Regions from separate parts of the Vibrio sp. SCSIO 43136 genome, predicted to be linked through region 3. Evidence: predicted binding sites of a transcription regulator. Region 3 holds the regulator's gene; each other region holds the start of a gene.
The links. Region 3 encodes PurR, which represses purine synthesis genes. Its sites were predicted from a motif close to TNANGNAAACGTTTNCNTNA; they were not measured.
Positions count from the first base shown of each region.

Region 1 (5,379 bases), 490 kb from region 3:
AAGGAACCAAACCGTGTCTGGGTATCGGATATCACTCAAGTTAGATGCAAAGAAGGGTGGAACTACCTCTGCATCATTCTTGACTTGTACTCTCGTAAAGTCGTTGGGTGGTCTACAAGCCGTATTAACAATGCGGATTTGGTCATAAAAACCCTGAATAAAGCTTGGAAATCTCGACGTCCAAATGGTGAAAAACTGATGTTCCACTCGGATCAAGGCGTACAGTATAGAGCCTTCGAAACCATACGCTGGCACCGCAAACGCAAAGTCACGATAAGTATGTCTGGTAAAGGTAATTGCTGGGATAATGCTTGCTCAGAGAGCTTCTTTGCCCAATACAAAAAAGAATGGATAAGCAATCTAGGCGAACTGTCTCGACAGGAGATGACCGTTCAAAGTCGACAATATATCGATAGTTATTATAATCCAGTAAGAAGACATGGGGCCCTTGGTGGAGTGAGCCCCAATGACTTCGAGCTAATGAATTAAAACCCCGTGTCTACTTTTAGGGGGTCATATCACTTAAACCCTTAAACCCTTAAACCCTTAAACCCTTAAACCCTTAAACCTTCTCAGGAATCGCCTCAAGCAGCGCCACCATCTGCTCCCAGAATAGCGCTACTGTATCAATCTTCACTTTCTCGTCTGGTGAGTGTGGGAATTTGATGGTTGGGCCAAACGACACCATGTCCATGTTTGGGTATGGCTTCTTAAATAGACCACATTCAAGACCTGCGTGGATTACCATGATGTTTGGTTTGTGGCCATAGATGCCTTCGTACATATCACGGAAGATCGCCATGATCTCTGAGTCTGCGTCTGGTTTCCAACCTGGGTATGCGCCAGAGAATTGGATTTCTGCGCCAGCAAGTTCAGCAACAGAGCGAAGCATGCCTTCGGTTTGTTCACGGCCAGAATCGATCAGTGAACGGATTAGACAAAGTACAGTGACCTTGTTTGCGTCTGTGGTGATAACGCCTACGTTCAATGAGGTTTCCACCACGCCTTCAATTTCATCGCTCATACGCATTACGCCATTCGGGCAAGCGTTCAGTGCTGCAACAAAGCGAGATTGATCGTTAGCGGCAAATACTTCAGTAAGCTGCGCATCTTGGTTGAAGCTTACGATGTCAGTTTCAATCTTGCCAAGCTCAGTGCTTAGTAGCTCAGTGTAGGTTGCGAATGCAGTTTCTAGCTCTGCTTGCTTATTTTCAGCAACGGCTACGGTAATGAATGCTTCACGAGGAATGGCATTGCGTAGGCTACCACCGCGGAACTCAATCAGGCGAAGGTCAAGCTTGACAGCGTTATCCGCTAGGAAGCGACCCATCAGCTTGTTGGCATTGCCACGGCCAGTATGAATATCACAACCTGAGTGACCGCCTTTTAAGCCTTTCAAGGTCAATTGACGAGCGACGAAGCCTGCAGGTGCCGCTTCACGGGCGATATCAAAGCTGAATGAACCATCGATACCGCCAGCACAACCCATGTAAACTTCACCCTCTTGCTCAGAGTCTGTGTTTAGTAGGATGTCACCTTCAAGCCAACCCGCTTCTAGGCCAAATGCACCAGTCATGCCTGCTTCTTCATCGATGGTCAGCAGCACTTCTAGTGGACCGTGTTTGATTTCATTGGATGCAAGCACTGCAAGGCAAGATGCCATGCCCATGCCGTTATCTGCGCCTAGAGTGGTGCCTTTTGCAGTGACCCACTCACCATCAATGTATGGTTGAATCGGATCTTTAGTGAAGTCATGGTCGGTGTCCTCATTCTTCTGTGGCACCATGTCGATATGCGCCTGAAGAACCACGCCTTTTTTGTTTTCCATTCCCGCTGTTGCAGGTTTCTTGATAAATACATTACCTGTTGGATCACGACGAACATCTAACCCTTGCTCTTTTGCCCAGTCAACGATGTAAGTCGCTAGTGCTTCTTCATGCTTTGATGGGTGAGGAATAGAACAGATTTTGTCGAAGAACTGCCATAGTGGGGCAGGTGATAGTTGACTGATCTCAGAATGGAATTCAGACACGGAAGACTCCTTTATGTTGTAACTCGTGCGAGCCCGGATTAGTTGAGCATAATCGACTAGTGGGAGCGCAGGTTTTTAGTGGAAAACAGCATACCACTGGATCAATTTAGACAGAAGTAGTTCTAGGACGAGTTTTTAATAAAGGCGTAACAAACTTTGAACACCCATCTTTGGCGGTAAAGTATACGATGCAAACGTTTTCTGTAATTTAATTACAAAATGGATTTGATCTAAGTCAGTTTTGGTAGGTTAGTGTGATAAAGATCGCCAAAAAGGTTGTAATTAATTTTCTTGGTGGTATATTTATAACCACTTCCCAAGTGAAGTTAAAAATGCTCAAAGGATGAGTCCGAAATATCGCCTCCAAGGAACCGAGAATCTGTTAAACATTAATCGATTTAAAGGTGATAACTATGAATGGTATGTCTTCAGTAAGCTTTTGGCCAACAGCACAACTATGTACGACTAATGGCGAAAACTTCTTAAATTTTGCAGGTTTTGGTTACTAACCCGTAACCGAGCATGTGATTTGAACGAAAGTTCACCCCCTAATCTTTAGAATTTTTTTTCAACCATTTGGTTGCCGTGATTCTGACGCCACTCGTTTTGAGTGGCGTTTTTTTATTCCTGCCACTTTCCTTCAACAGCGACCAACTCGGGTAATTATTGACAACTAAGTCGAGTTTTCTGCGCATAAATGCCTATGCTGGAGTATTCTTCACTAACACTCCCTCAAAAAATCCCTCTAGTTGTTCTCTGTCCTTAGTTATTGATTTGACTGGTGAATGAGTGGATCGCTCAATCTATAATGGTCGATCATGTCAATAAAGTTGTAGAAAATGCCTTAAAAGAGCCGCTCTAGCCTAGAAATCGCTATTTGATAACTCTATAATTCGCGCCAATCGTTTACGCAATCGTTTTGTAATATAAATTTTAGGGATATAACCATGCTGGAAAGGCTGTTCAAACTTAACGAACACAATAGTAGTGTTCGTACCGAGGTTATTGCCGGGATCACTACGTTCCTGACAATGGCATATATCATTTTCGTCAACCCTGCCATCTTGTCTGACACAGGCATGGATCGTGGTGCAGTTTTCGTTGCGACTTGTCTTGCGGCTGCAGTGGGCTGTTTTATCATGGGCTTTGTAGCAAACTACCCAGTAGCGCAAGCACCAGGTATGGGTCTCAATGCCTTTTTTACCTATTCAGTGGTTTTAGGCATGGGCCATACGTGGCAAGTTGCTTTAGCAGCCGTGTTCGTATCCGGTATCCTGTTTATCCTTTTGAGTGTGTTTAAGATCCGTGAGTGGATCATTAACTCTATTCCACTTTCTCTACGTACAGGTATTTCGGCGGGTATTGGTCTTTTCTTGGCGTTCATCGGCCTGAAAAATGCGGGCATCGTGGTAGATAACCCAGCAACACTTGTTTCTATGGGCTCTATCACTTCGACTCCAGCAGTGCTTGCAGCGGTAGGTTTCTTCCTGACTATCGCACTTGTGCACCGTGGTCTGAAAGGTGCGGTGATGATCGCAATTCTTGCGGTTACTGCACTAGGTATGATTTTTGGTGATGTTCAGTACGGTGGCATTATTTCTGCTCCACCAAGCATCGCACCAACCTTCATGCAACTCGACTTCTCGGCAGTGTTTGAAATCGGTATGATTTCAGTGATCTTCGCCTTCCTATTCGTTGACCTTTTTGATACCGCAGGCACGCTAGTCGGTGTGGCTCAAAAAGCGGATTTCATTGGCAAAGATGGCAAGATCCCTCGTCTAAACCGTGCGCTTCTAGCTGACTCAACGGCTACCTCAGTAGGTGCTCTACTTGGTACTTCTAGTACGACTTCGTACATTGAAAGTGTGTCAGGTGTTGCTGCTGGTGGTCGCACTGGTCTAACTGCGGTAGTGGTTGGCATTTTGTTCCTACTTGCATTATTCTTCTCGCCATTGGCGGGTATGATCCCAGCTTACGCCACTTCAGGTGCTCTATTCTACGTAGCCATTCTTATGCTATCTGGTCTAGTGAGCATCGATTGGCGTGATCTCACTGAAGCTGCGCCAGTAGTAGTGACAACACTACTTATGCCACTTACTTTCTCAATCGCTGACGGTATTTGCCTTGGTTTCATCGCTTACGCGGCAATCAAACTGTTCAGTGGTAAAGGTCGAGATGTATCGCTAAGTGTGTGGATCATGGCTGCAATCTTTGTGCTTAAATTTGTATTGTCAGCGGCGTAAATACGCAATCGTTTCACCGTTGATTTGAATAAACCGAAACAGGTTTCAATAATTATGACTAAAAAATTCATCATCACTTGGGACAATATGCAGATGTATTGTCGTCAACTGGCTGAGCGCCAGATGCCCGCTGAACAGTGGAAAGGCATTATCGGTGTGAGCCGTGGCGGTCTTGTTCCTGCGGCTATCTTAGCGCGTGAACTTGGTATCCGTTATGTTGAAACGGTATGTATTTCTAGCTACGACCATGATCACCAGCGTGATATGACCGTGCTAAAAGCACCAGAGGGAGATGGTGAAGGTTTCCTAATCGTAGATGACCTAGTCGACAGCGGTGACACTGCACGTAAACTGCGTGAAATGTACCCAGCAGCAAAACTTATCACTGTATGTGCTAAGCCTGCGGGTGTTGATTTGGTTGACGATTACATTGTGGATATTCCACAAGAAACTTGGATCGAGCAGCCTTGGGATATGGAAATTGCTTTCGTTGATCCAATCAACAAGAAGTAATTTAGCCCAATCTCATTGAGCAAATTGAAAATGACCCTGCGATAGGGTCATTTTTTTTATATCATTGTCAGATACAAGGAATGCCAAGAGTGGAAAATGGCGGGATCAGACAATGTAAATCTTTCGGAAGTGCTGTTTGAGAAACACAAACAGGCGAAAGAAACTTCGCAATTAACTCAATATATGCCAACCAGCGTTGAGTTTTTGGATAAAAAGCGAGAAGAGCAAGGTTTTGCTTGGTATCGCAACTTACGCCGCCTGCAATGGGTATGGCAAGGGCTCGATCCGATTGAACAAGAGTCGGTACTCTCTCGCATCGCCAGCTCAAATCACTCACGCACTGAAGATCAGTGGCTTGATACCGTGATGGGCTACCATTCTGGAAACTGGGCATTTGAGTGGACCAAGCTTGGGATGGCGCACCAAAAACAAGCGGTTGATAAAGAGGGCGATGAGGCAGCAGAGCAGTTTTTCAATGCATCGCTCTGTTATAGCATTGCCGGTTACCCACACCTCAAAAATGACAACTTAGCCATACAAGCGCAAACTCTAGCTAATGCTGCCTATCAAGAGGGAGCTAAACGTACCTCA
Region 1 covers NZ_CP071848.1:668,444-673,822, forward strand. The annotation lists one part of gene J4N39_RS03265 (IS3 family transposase) at 1-489, shown strand, start outside; gene J4N39_RS03270 (aminoacyl-histidine dipeptidase) at 563-2,032, opposite strand; gene J4N39_RS03275 (NCS2 family permease) at 2,980-4,275, shown strand; gene gpt (xanthine phosphoribosyltransferase) at 4,330-4,788, shown strand; gene frsA (esterase FrsA) at 4,885-5,379, shown strand, end outside.
Region 1: a site for PurR is predicted at 2,939-2,958, ahead of J4N39_RS03275 (NCS2 family permease). Genes of this name have one in related genera too.

Region 2 (5,379 bases), 950 kb from region 3:
GACAAAGAGATTGACATCGACGTTGCCGCTCCTCAGATGGGCGTTGAAATCATGGCTCCTCCGGGCATGGAAGAGATGACCAACCAACTTCAGGGCATGTTCCAAAACCTTGCTGGCGATACGAAAAAGAGCCGCAAGATGAAGATCAAAGATGCCTTTAAAGCGCTGACGGAAGAAGAAGCTGCAAAGCTGGTTAATCAAGAAGAGCTAAAAGAGCAAGCGATCTACAACGTCGAGAACAACGGCATCGTATTCCTAGATGAGATCGACAAAATCTGTAAACGTGGCGAAAGCTCCGGCCCTGATGTATCTCGTGAAGGCGTTCAACGTGACCTACTGCCTCTAATCGAAGGTAGCACGGTATCGACCAAACACGGCATGGTCAAAACCGACCATATTTTGTTTATTGCATCAGGTGCATTCCAAGTGGCAAAACCTTCAGACCTCATTCCCGAGCTGCAAGGTCGACTGCCAATTCGTGTTGAGCTAGAGGCTCTGACCAGTGATGACTTCAAACGCATCCTAACTGAACCTAAAGCATCGCTCACCGAGCAGTACCAAGCGCTGATGGCAACAGAGGAAGTTGGGGTTGAATTTACCCAAGACGGTATCCAGAAAATCGCTGATGCTGCGTGGCAAGTGAACGAAACCACAGAAAACATCGGTGCACGTCGTCTACACACTGTGATGGAACGTCTGATGGAAGAAATTTCATTTGCAGCAACCGAACACCCACAAGATGAAAAAGTGATCGTAGATGCTGAATACGTCAGCAAACGTCTGGGCGAGTTTGTTGAAGACGAAGACCTAAGCCGCTTCATTCTTTAACCCTACTGCGAGCAAAATCCCAATGCCTGTTTCAACCATGGTTGAAACAGGCATTTTTTTGCTCTGAATTTGAATTGCATCGGTCGAACTTAGTCTTATTGTGGTTATACTGTCGCCATCTTTAGGTGATCTGTTTGACATTATGACCAACACTCTAGCCATCTGGCTTGACGCAGCACGACCAAAAACTCTCCCACTAGCTATTGCCTCAATTACCACCGGCAGTAGCATGGCGCTATTAAATGGTCAGTTGTCACTGCCAATCATGTTTCTGGCGCTGCTGACGGCAATCTTGCTTCAAATCCTCTCTAACCTAGCCAATGACTATGGCGATGCCGTAAAAGGCACAGACAACGAAGCACGACTTGGACCAACTCGTGCGATGCAATCTGGTGCGGTTACCCCGCAAATGATGCGCCGTGCCATCGCCATCAATATTGCGCTTACCATAGCTTCGGGGTTAGCCCTGGTGCTTTATGCGCTGCAATCACCGAGCAGCATCATCGCTTTCTTGCTACTTGGACTGCTCGCCATTATTAGCGCCATCGCTTACACCGTCGGCAGTAAACCTTATGGCTATGTAGGTCTGGGTGACTTATCCGTATTCATCTTCTTTGGCCTACTTGGGGTTGCGGGTACTTACTTTCTGCACACGGGCACACTATCGAGTGACGTTTTCTTACCTGCGTTAGGTTGCGGCCTGCTTGCGGTGGCGGTATTGAACATCAACAACATGCGAGATATCGACAACGATCGCGCTTGTGGCAAAAAAACCATGGCGGTACGCCTAGGCAGTGGCAAAGCAAAGCTTTATCACATGTTACTACTAGCAGGTGGTGGCGCAGCCTTCATCGCCTACCTATGGCTCAACACTTACATCACCTTGTGGTCAATGATCATGCTGGCGGCCATCGCCTTGCTACTCAAGCACGGCAAGGCGGTGCTCGCGGCAAAACAGCCCGTTGAGCTAGCGCCGATGATGCCAGTTATCGTCAAGTGTGCCTTAGTGACTAACTTGTTGTTCTCAATCGTGATCACAGGCCAAACTCTGGCCAGTTAATTGAGGCTTGTCATTGCAATGACTTATCGGGGTTATATACTCGAAGAAGACACTTGCTATAGAAGACGATGCGTATGGAATACAACACCTCAGCGTTATGCGATATCTACCTTGATTCGGTCGATGTAGTTGAGCCTATGTTCAGTAACTTTGGCGGTAGCGCCTCTTTTGCTGGCCAGCTCACCACGGTTAAGTGCTTTGAAGACAACGGATTGATCCGTTCCATCTTAGAGCAAGAAGGCCAAGGACGAGTGTTGCTGATTGACGGTGGTGGTTCACTGCGCCGCGCTCTTATCGACTCTGAACTCGCTTCTCTGGCAGAAGAAAACGAATGGGAAGGCATTGTCGTTTATGGCTGTGTGCGTGAAGTAGACGAGCTTGAAGACATGAACGTTGGCATTCAAGCACTGGCGTCCATTCCGGTTGGCGCAGCATCACAAGACATTGGTGAAATCGATGTAGCGGTAAACTTTGGCGGTGTTACTTTCCTGCCGGAAGATTACCTCTATGCTGATAACACGGGCATCATCTTGTCTCAGGAACCACTCGACGCCGACGGTGAAGAGCTGGAAGAAGATGAAGAAGAGTATCTAGAAGACTAACAATGAAAAAAGGGAGCCTTGGCTCCCTTTTTACTGTTTGATTGAGATTACTCAACGTCATCCATTTTACCAAGTAGGTTACGGATGCGCTCTTGCCAAGCATTGTGCTCTTCACGCATGCGTTGGTTTTGCTGCTCAAGCTCTTCGCGGTTGCCTTTAAGCTCGCTTGCTTCTGATGCTAGCTGCTCGTTTTGCTCTTTAAGCTCTTCAACTTCCATTTGTAGTAGTGCGATAGTGTCTACTGCTGTTTGAACTTTCGCTTCTAGTTTTTCTAACACTTCTAATGACATTTTAGCTACCTGTCTTCTTATCCGATTGACGTGAACACTCCATTCACGGTAATGAATCCATTCTACTGGGCTAGCACGTCAGACTCACGCCCAAAATCTGCCATATTTGTTCATTTGATTAAAAAAACTGCGATTTCGAGCAAATTTTGACACTTCCTTGTACTACCAAGCGCTTAGCCAGTATTTAACTCCGCCTTTTGCCAGCATAAACCACACTAGTGACAGTTCTCCTGCAAAAAAGCAAACGTTTACTCTAACTTGTGGTAGAATCGCCGCGAAATTTACCAATGCGATGAAAAAAAGTGCATTCAACCCAGTGTTGGAGCTTTTTGGCATGGCTTGGATACAAACTCTTCCCTCTTCTTCATAATTTTGGAGTCAGCATGAAACGCGATTTAGCGATGGCATTTTCTCGTGTCACCGAAGGTGCAGCACTAGCAGGATACAAGTGGTTAGGACGTGGTGATAAAAACGCAGCCGACGGTGCCGCCGTTGAAGTGATGCGTACCCTACTTAACAAAACTGATATCAGTGGCGAAATCGTGATTGGTGAAGGTGAAATCGATGACGCACCAATGCTGTACATCGGTGAGAACGTTGGCCTAGGTGGTGATGCTGTAGATATCGCCGTTGACCCAATCGAAGGCACTCGCATGACGGCGATGGGCCAATCAAATGCCCTAGCAGTGCTAGCAGCGGGCGAGAAAGGTAGCTTCCTAAAAGCACCTGACATGTACATGGAAAAGCTGGTTGTAGGCCCTGGCGCTAAAGGTGTTATCGACCTAAGTAAGCCACTTAAAGAGAACCTAGAGAACACTGCTAAAGCACTAGGTAAAACTCTAGAGACGCTAACCGTGATCACGCTGGCGAAACCTCGTCACGACGCAGTGATTGCCGAAATGCAAGCGATGGGTGTACGTGTATTTGCTGTGCCAGATGGCGACGTAGCCGCATCTATCCTAACTTGTATGCCAGACAGCGAAGTCGACATGATGTACTGCATCGGCGGTGCACCAGAAGGTGTTGTTTCTGCGGCGGTTATCCGTGCTCTAGACGGTGACATGCAAGGTCGCCTTCTACCGCGTCACGAAGTGAAAGGCGATACTGAAGAGAACCGCAAACACGGTGAACTTGAGCTTGAACGTTGTAAAGAGATGGGCGTTGAAGCGAACGTTATTCTTAAGATGTCTGACATGGCTCGCAGCGACAACGTTGTGTTCTCTGCAACGGGTATCACGAAAGGTGACCTACTAGAAGGCATCGCTCGCCAAGGCAACATCGCAACCACAGAAACACTGCTTATCCGTGGTCGCTGCCGTACTATTCGTCGCATTAAGTCGACGCACTACTTAGAGCGTAAAGATCCTGAGGTTCGCGATCGTATTCTTTAATACTTGCAGCGCACTTTGAAGGTTATGGAGCCGGGCTATTTAGTCCGGCTTTTTTGTGCGAACGGGGAAAGGGGACGCTTTGCTAACGGACGCTATCGCTAAGGGTAAAAGGGAAGTGCAATTTCGCCTTAAACCCTTAAACCCCACTATCTTTCAATTCCTCAAGAACCTTGGTTAGGCTTTCAGTTACCTTGTGCCCTAAAGCTATCACTTCCTCGCACGGTGAGACTAAATCGGGGATTTGGTAAGTGATCATCTGTGCGGCTACGGCTGAGCGTACACCATTGTTTGAGTCTTCAAACGCCAAACATGAATGTGCAGGTACGCCTAAACGTTTGGCGGCCAGCTGATAAATTTCTGGGTGTGGTTTGCCATGCTCAACTTCACAACCAGTTGTCACGTGGTCAAAGTAATGGTCTAGGCCTGCGTGTTGTAGCTTTAACACGGCAACCTCTTTACGCGTTGAGGTCGCTACCGCCGTTGGGATCTTATTGAGCTTTAACCATTCTAAAAGCTCCACCACGCCCGCCTTCTTTGGGATAGGTTCATGCTTAACGATCGCATCATATCGACCACGCCACTCGTTGTTTAACCGAGGGTAATCTAGCTTTGGTCCGTACCCATCCCTAATCACTTTCTCAATACCTTGTGCGTTGCGACCAATGATTTGTAGGTAAACATCTTCAAGAAATGGCTCATCCAAAGCCTCACACGCTTGCTTAAACACTCGCATGCAAACACGCTCAGTATCGAGCAGTAGTCCGTCCATATCAAAAATTGCGGCTTGGAAATTCATGACTCACCTGGTTGAAAAAACTAAGGGCAGTCAGTTTACTTGGTTTGTAAGCTATCGGCTATCGGCTATCGGCTATCGGCTATCGGCTATCGGCTACATGATAAAAGGCCAAGCCACTAACACAACCACAATAGCGCCCTTTTTCCTACTATCGTTTTCCGCTTACCCGTTTACCGTTTACCGTTTACCGAGAATATTTATAAGCCATTTGCTTTATTAACTGGATACTTCATAATAGCCATGAATAGCCTAGCCGATATGCCCAGTGGGGATGGATGAAAACCACCGATAGAATTCTCGATAAGATTAAACGCGAAGGTCCTTTGACCGCTAAAAAACTCGCTGAAGATCTATCCATGACCACCATGGGGGCAAGGCAGCACCTGCAAAGTTTGGAAGATGAAGGGTATTT
Region 2 covers NZ_CP071848.1:214,606-219,984, reverse strand. The annotation lists gene hslU (ATP-dependent protease ATPase subunit HslU) at 1-828, shown strand, start outside; gene J4N39_RS01070 (1,4-dihydroxy-2-naphthoate polyprenyltransferase) at 971-1,888, shown strand; gene rraA (ribonuclease E activity regulator RraA) at 1,963-2,490, shown strand; gene zapB (cell division protein ZapB) at 2,538-2,780, opposite strand; gene glpX (class II fructose-bisphosphatase) at 3,164-4,171, shown strand; gene J4N39_RS01050 (HAD family hydrolase) at 4,308-4,967, opposite strand; gene J4N39_RS01045 (helix-turn-helix transcriptional regulator) at 5,243-5,379, shown strand, end outside.
Region 2: a site for PurR is predicted at 3,017-3,036, ahead of glpX (class II fructose-bisphosphatase). Genes of this name have one in related genera too.

Region 3 (5,379 bases):
TGCGAGCAAAGTCACCACAGCTGCGCCGGGAATTGAAAGGGCAGTGATAGCCACATAAGCAAAGAAATAGCTGCCAGCAGCGATCAAGAAGTTTTCTTGGATAAAGGCACTTAATTGCGCTTGTTGTGCTTTGGCGTTGTCTAGTGTCAGTAATGGGCCAAACTTGATACCAAGGAAAATTATGGTGCCAAGTAACACCACACCTAAGATCAGTTTTTTGTTGATGGCGAGTTTCATGATGAGCTTCCCTTTCAAATTCTATTAAACAGTATGACAGGGAAATAGGATTTTTTCTTTCAAGCTAAATAGAACGAGTAGCTATAATAAATTCAGACAGATAGCAAAAGGGCTAACAGTTGACCGTTAGCCCTTGAAGGAAACAGTTAGTTGATTTGTTGTAGTAGCTCATCACGGCGTGCTTGAGGAACTACCGACCAATGGCTTCCTTTAATCGCCCCTTCGAGTGCCCACAGTAATTCGTGTCCTGGTGCGGTCGATTGACTGGCGCGAATGGCTAAGTAAGCTTTCGCTGCGCCTTGGCGATGCAACTCTTCAACACTGTTGATGCCCGCTTTTTTCAGCATGCGTTCAGAAGCCAACCGTAAATTGGGTAAATCTTTAAGGCGTGTCGGTTTAGCTTGAGCTTGTTGCTGCTTTTCTTGACGAGCAATGGAGAGTGCGTGTGTTGCTTCTGCGAATATATCGCTCGGATTCTGCCACTGCTCTTGAGGCACGGCAAAATATTTGGTCACGACAGGAAAGCCGCGCTTTTTGTATACGTAGGGCTCAAGGCCTTGTTCACGATAGTATTGTGCTTTGACGCTGTCTGCTCGAATGTAGAGGGTTTCACCTACCACAAGTGCGAACATGACTTCATCGGCAAACACGCCAAATCCGCCAAACATTGAGCGAGACTTTATTGTCCCTAACGCTTCGAATAATCTCAGCGAGTCTTTTAAAACTGGTTTATCCATGCTGTGAGTCTCGGTTTAGAAGTTAAGCCACTAAATTTCAGGTCCGAGAAATTAGCAAATCGATGCACATCTAAGAGTGTTCATTCAAACACTTGTAGGAAGGTTTGCATATTTGCCATCGGCAACCCCGCTACCATTTCAAACAAATCCGTTTGAGTTAGGCCGGAAGCTTTGCGTCCCATTTTTTCAAATGGTTTGCCCTGTGCGTGACACGATATATCCAATGTAACGAAGTCAGTTAAATTGCACCTGACTTAGTCAAATCATAGTGAAAAGGCGGAATAAACATCACAATTAGCTCTCCTTAATGTGATCTTGATTCAAATAAAAGCACGCTTGATGCGTGCTTTGTTTCACTTAGGTTTTCGAGATCTTAGTTCAATTTCTGAACTGATTTTCGTTCTACGAGTTCTGGTTGCATTTCGAAAACTCGACGCTCGTGCTCTTTGTCTTTGATTCGCTGAAGTAGCAGTTCAAATGCCGTCTTACCAACACGACGTTTTGGTTGGTGAACCGTAGTCAAAGGTGGCGAGAAGTAACCAGAAAGGTCGATGTTGTCGTAACCGATCACAGACACGTCTTCAGGCACTTTAATGCCTTTCTCTTGGAGGCGGCTCATCAAGCCCAATGCCATTGTGTCGTTAAAACAGAATACCGCTGTTGGGCGCTCTTCACCCATAGCAATAATCTTATCGGCAGCCAGCACCGCGGTGTCACACTCGAAGTTACCTTCAATGATCTTGCTGTCATCGCTTGGCAGGCCCGCTTTGTCCATCGCACGACGAAAGCCTGCGATGCGCTCTTTACAAGCCGCTTTTTCTAAGTGGCCTGATAGGCACATGATGTTGGTGTGGCCATTTTCGATCAGGTATTGCGTCGCTAGATAACCCCCTTCTTCAGAGTTATCAATGATCTTATCTGCACCAGAGCTTTCTGGGCCCCAGTCCATCACCACTTTAGGGATGTCGGCGTGCGAATCGAGCATTTGATGCAACTCTTCTGTCAAATCTGAACACATCACCAAGATGCCATCGACGCGTTTCTCCGCTAGCATGCGAATATAGTCACGCTGCTTTTCGTAGATACCACCAGTATTACATAGGATCAAAGTGTAGCCTTGACGGTAACAATAGCTTTCTACACCGTCGACAACTTCACTGAAAAATGGGTTAGTGGATTGGGTTACCAGCATGCCAATGGTACGAGTCGAGTTACATTTCAAACTACGAGCAACCGCACTTGGGGCATAGTTAAGTTCTTTAACCGCTTTGTTTACTTTCTCTTGAGTAGCTTCAGCAACAAAGCGAGTTTTATTAATTACGTGCGAAACCGTCGTGGTAGAAACTCCAGCAAGACGCGCAACATCTTTAATAGTGGCCATAAGGTTATCCTGAGTTAGCGAATGAGCGATGGTTTGTCATGGGTTTACGCCAAAAACGCACCGAATGGTTAGCTATGGCTCATCGCTAGAATCACATGTACCAAAAACACAAAAACCGCCTATGAACAGCGGTTTACGTTGTTTTCATCTAGAAATCATTTTTTTATCGTTTGCGTTCACAATTTTAGCCCCATATTTGGGGGCTGACAATCACTAATATGCTGATTACTTATTTACAGCTCACACAATATTATAATTTTTTCTAGATTTGATACACCGAACAAGACGCTACTCACCCGATAGGTATTGGCTATCTAACGCCAAAAAGTCAATTAATAGCGTAGAAACTGCGGCGTAAAATCCATACTCGTCGTTGTCTTTGCATGCTTTTACAAACTTAGGCAGCCAGTTAAGTAACTTGTTATTAATAAACTCTTTTTGCTCGGCGAGCGCTTGTTCGAATGCGTCTTCGTCTTCGATTTGGTTAGATTGAATGATGAGATTGCCCAAAAAGTCGAGTTCGACGGCTAAGTGGTCTGCAGGCTCGTTGAAGCCCTCCTGCATACCAATGCCTTTTTCATTCATCAATGCCGCCATTTCTTGTGCAGGAACGTCATTGAGCAGACCAGATTTCCCGACATAGATTGAGGCGTAAGGCAGTGCACCGCCTTTATCTGAGGTAAGAAACAGGTCACAAAAGTCAGCGGCCAACTCAAGTTGTGCATCTTCTCTGTCTTGCAATTTATTCAGGCAGTCAATCAGTGCGCTTGCAGACGTGCTAAGCTTGTCGTTGCTTGCCAGACCTTGAATAAAGGCGCGAATGTCCGCGCTGTGGTAGGCATCAAGTTCTTTGTCTGTCAGTTCAGCAGCAAATAGGCTTGATAGCCACCAATAAATTTCGGCACGCTTTTCATTAAATTGTTTGGTTTCTTGCATGATAGCTTAGCTCCTAAGGCATTGATGCAACGATTATAGCGCATCAAAATGAACAGCATCCGCACAAATTAAGACAAAAAATAACAGCTTATGAAGGACTGTTAACCCAGCCGTTTTCAGTTGTTTCATATCAATAAAAGTGTCGAATTCAGAGGATTTTTCGTCGCTTGGCTAGAAATGTAACCGATTGTGAATAGAATAATAATGAGATTAGAAATATATAAGTGGTACCGATGAGCCATCATATTTTAGTTGTAGAAGACGACATTGTTACCCGCAGCAAGTTGGCGGGATATTTTCAAAAAGAAGGCTATCAAGTCAGCGAAGCAGAAAGCGGGGAACAGATGCGTGAGGTGCTTGCAACCAACAGCATCGACTTGGTCATGCTCGACATTAACCTTCCGAATGAAGATGGTTTGATGCTAACCCGAGAGCTAAGAAGCCAATCGGACATTGGCATCATCTTGGTGACTGGCCGCACTGACAGTATCGATAAAATTGTCGGCTTGGAGATGGGTGCAGATGATTACGTGACCAAACCTTTTGAGCTGCGAGAGTTATTGGTGAGAGTTAAGAACCTATTGTGGCGCATCTCTCTGGTCGCTGAAGCAAGCAGTAAAGAACACATCAAAGAAGAAGCGGGCCAATTGATCCGCTTTGGCGAGTGGAGTTTTGATATTCAGCGCCGAGCTCTAAGCCGAGATGGCGAACCTGTCAAATTGACTAAGGCAGAGTATGAGTTATTAGTAGCGCTTTCATCGCAGCCTAATAAAGTGCTAAGCCGCGAGCGAATTCTCAACATGATCAGCCACCGAGTGGATGCACCAAACGACCGAACCATCGATGTCTTGATTCGTCGCATGCGTGCCAAGATGGAACATGATCCTAAAAACCCACAGATCTTTGTGACTATACATGGGGAAGGTTATATGTTTGCTGGGGAGTGAGTTCGGCGAGCGGTAAAGGGTAATCGGGAAAGGGTGTTTGGTATACTGCGAATAGCGTAAGAGGAGCTCGGGCTCCTCTTACTTGTTTTTAGGGGTTATTCTACTTGAGTGACGGCGGCAGGTTCGTCGTTGTTGGCGGAGGTGTGGGTGTCAGAGATGTAGTCACGCAGGGTTTGCCACCACATGCCTAGCTGTTCATGCCAATATTTTTCTGTCCATTCCAAGTATTGTGCTTGTGGTCGATACTTATTCCAAGGCTGTTGAACAGCATCATTGGCGAGGAAGTTGGTTGGTGCTGGCATTGGGCTAAGACCTGCATCTTTAAATTCCTCTAGAGCGCGCTGCATGTGACTGGCAGAGGTCACTAAAACCAGCTCCTTGTCTGCAACAAATACTGCCGCTTGCCTGGCTTCTTCCCAAGTGTCTTTGGCCGTTTCTAGCAAAATGATGTCAGATTTAGCTACGCCTAGAGCGAGCGCCACTTTTGCCATCATGCGGGCGTTACTTACTTCGGTGCCACCGCCATAGCCAGATAAAATCAGTTTCGCTTCTGGGTAAAGTCTCAGGATACGGATTCCTTCACTTAAACGCATTAACCCAGTACGGCTTAATTCTGAGGTTGGCGGGATGGCGTCATCGACGATATGGCCACTACCAAGCACCATGACATAGTCAACGTTATCGCTGGCAGGAAGAAACCCTTGGTATTGCCTTTCCAAAGGCATAAGCAATTTACTGGCAACGGGTTGGAAAGCCGCTACAAAGATGCCGACTAAGGACACCAAAAGAAAAGAACAACCGATCCCTCGTCGAGAGGTGAATGCAACCAATGCCAGCCCTAAAAATCCCAGAAGGAGAAAGCCAGGAAGGGGCATAAGAATCGACGCAATCAGCTTTTTCAGCTCAAACATACTTAAATAGTCCGAAAATTCATCACTTGGTTATGAAAAAGGCACTCAGACCTTTATAAGTTGAAATCCTGTGCCAGAATAGGCGGCACATCCAGACATGATAACCCAAGCTACCGTGACAGAAGACCGCAATTTCGACGATATCGCCCACAAATTCGCAAAAAATATCTACCAAACAGGTAAAGGTGACATACGCCAAACCATTGTTTGGGAAGATTTAATTGAAACCT
Region 3 covers NZ_CP071848.1:1,160,876-1,166,254, forward strand. The annotation lists gene J4N39_RS05460 (TVP38/TMEM64 family protein) at 1-225, opposite strand, end outside; gene J4N39_RS05465 (TfoX/Sxy family DNA transformation protein) at 384-974, opposite strand; cyclic di-GMP riboswitch class I at 1,092-1,184, opposite strand; gene purR (HTH-type transcriptional repressor PurR) at 1,348-2,355, opposite strand; gene torD (molecular chaperone TorD) at 2,644-3,291, opposite strand; gene torR (two-component system response regulator TorR) at 3,525-4,238, shown strand; gene elyC (envelope biogenesis factor ElyC) at 4,334-5,149, opposite strand; gene cmoM (tRNA uridine 5-oxyacetic acid(34) methyltransferase CmoM) at 5,247-5,379, shown strand, end outside.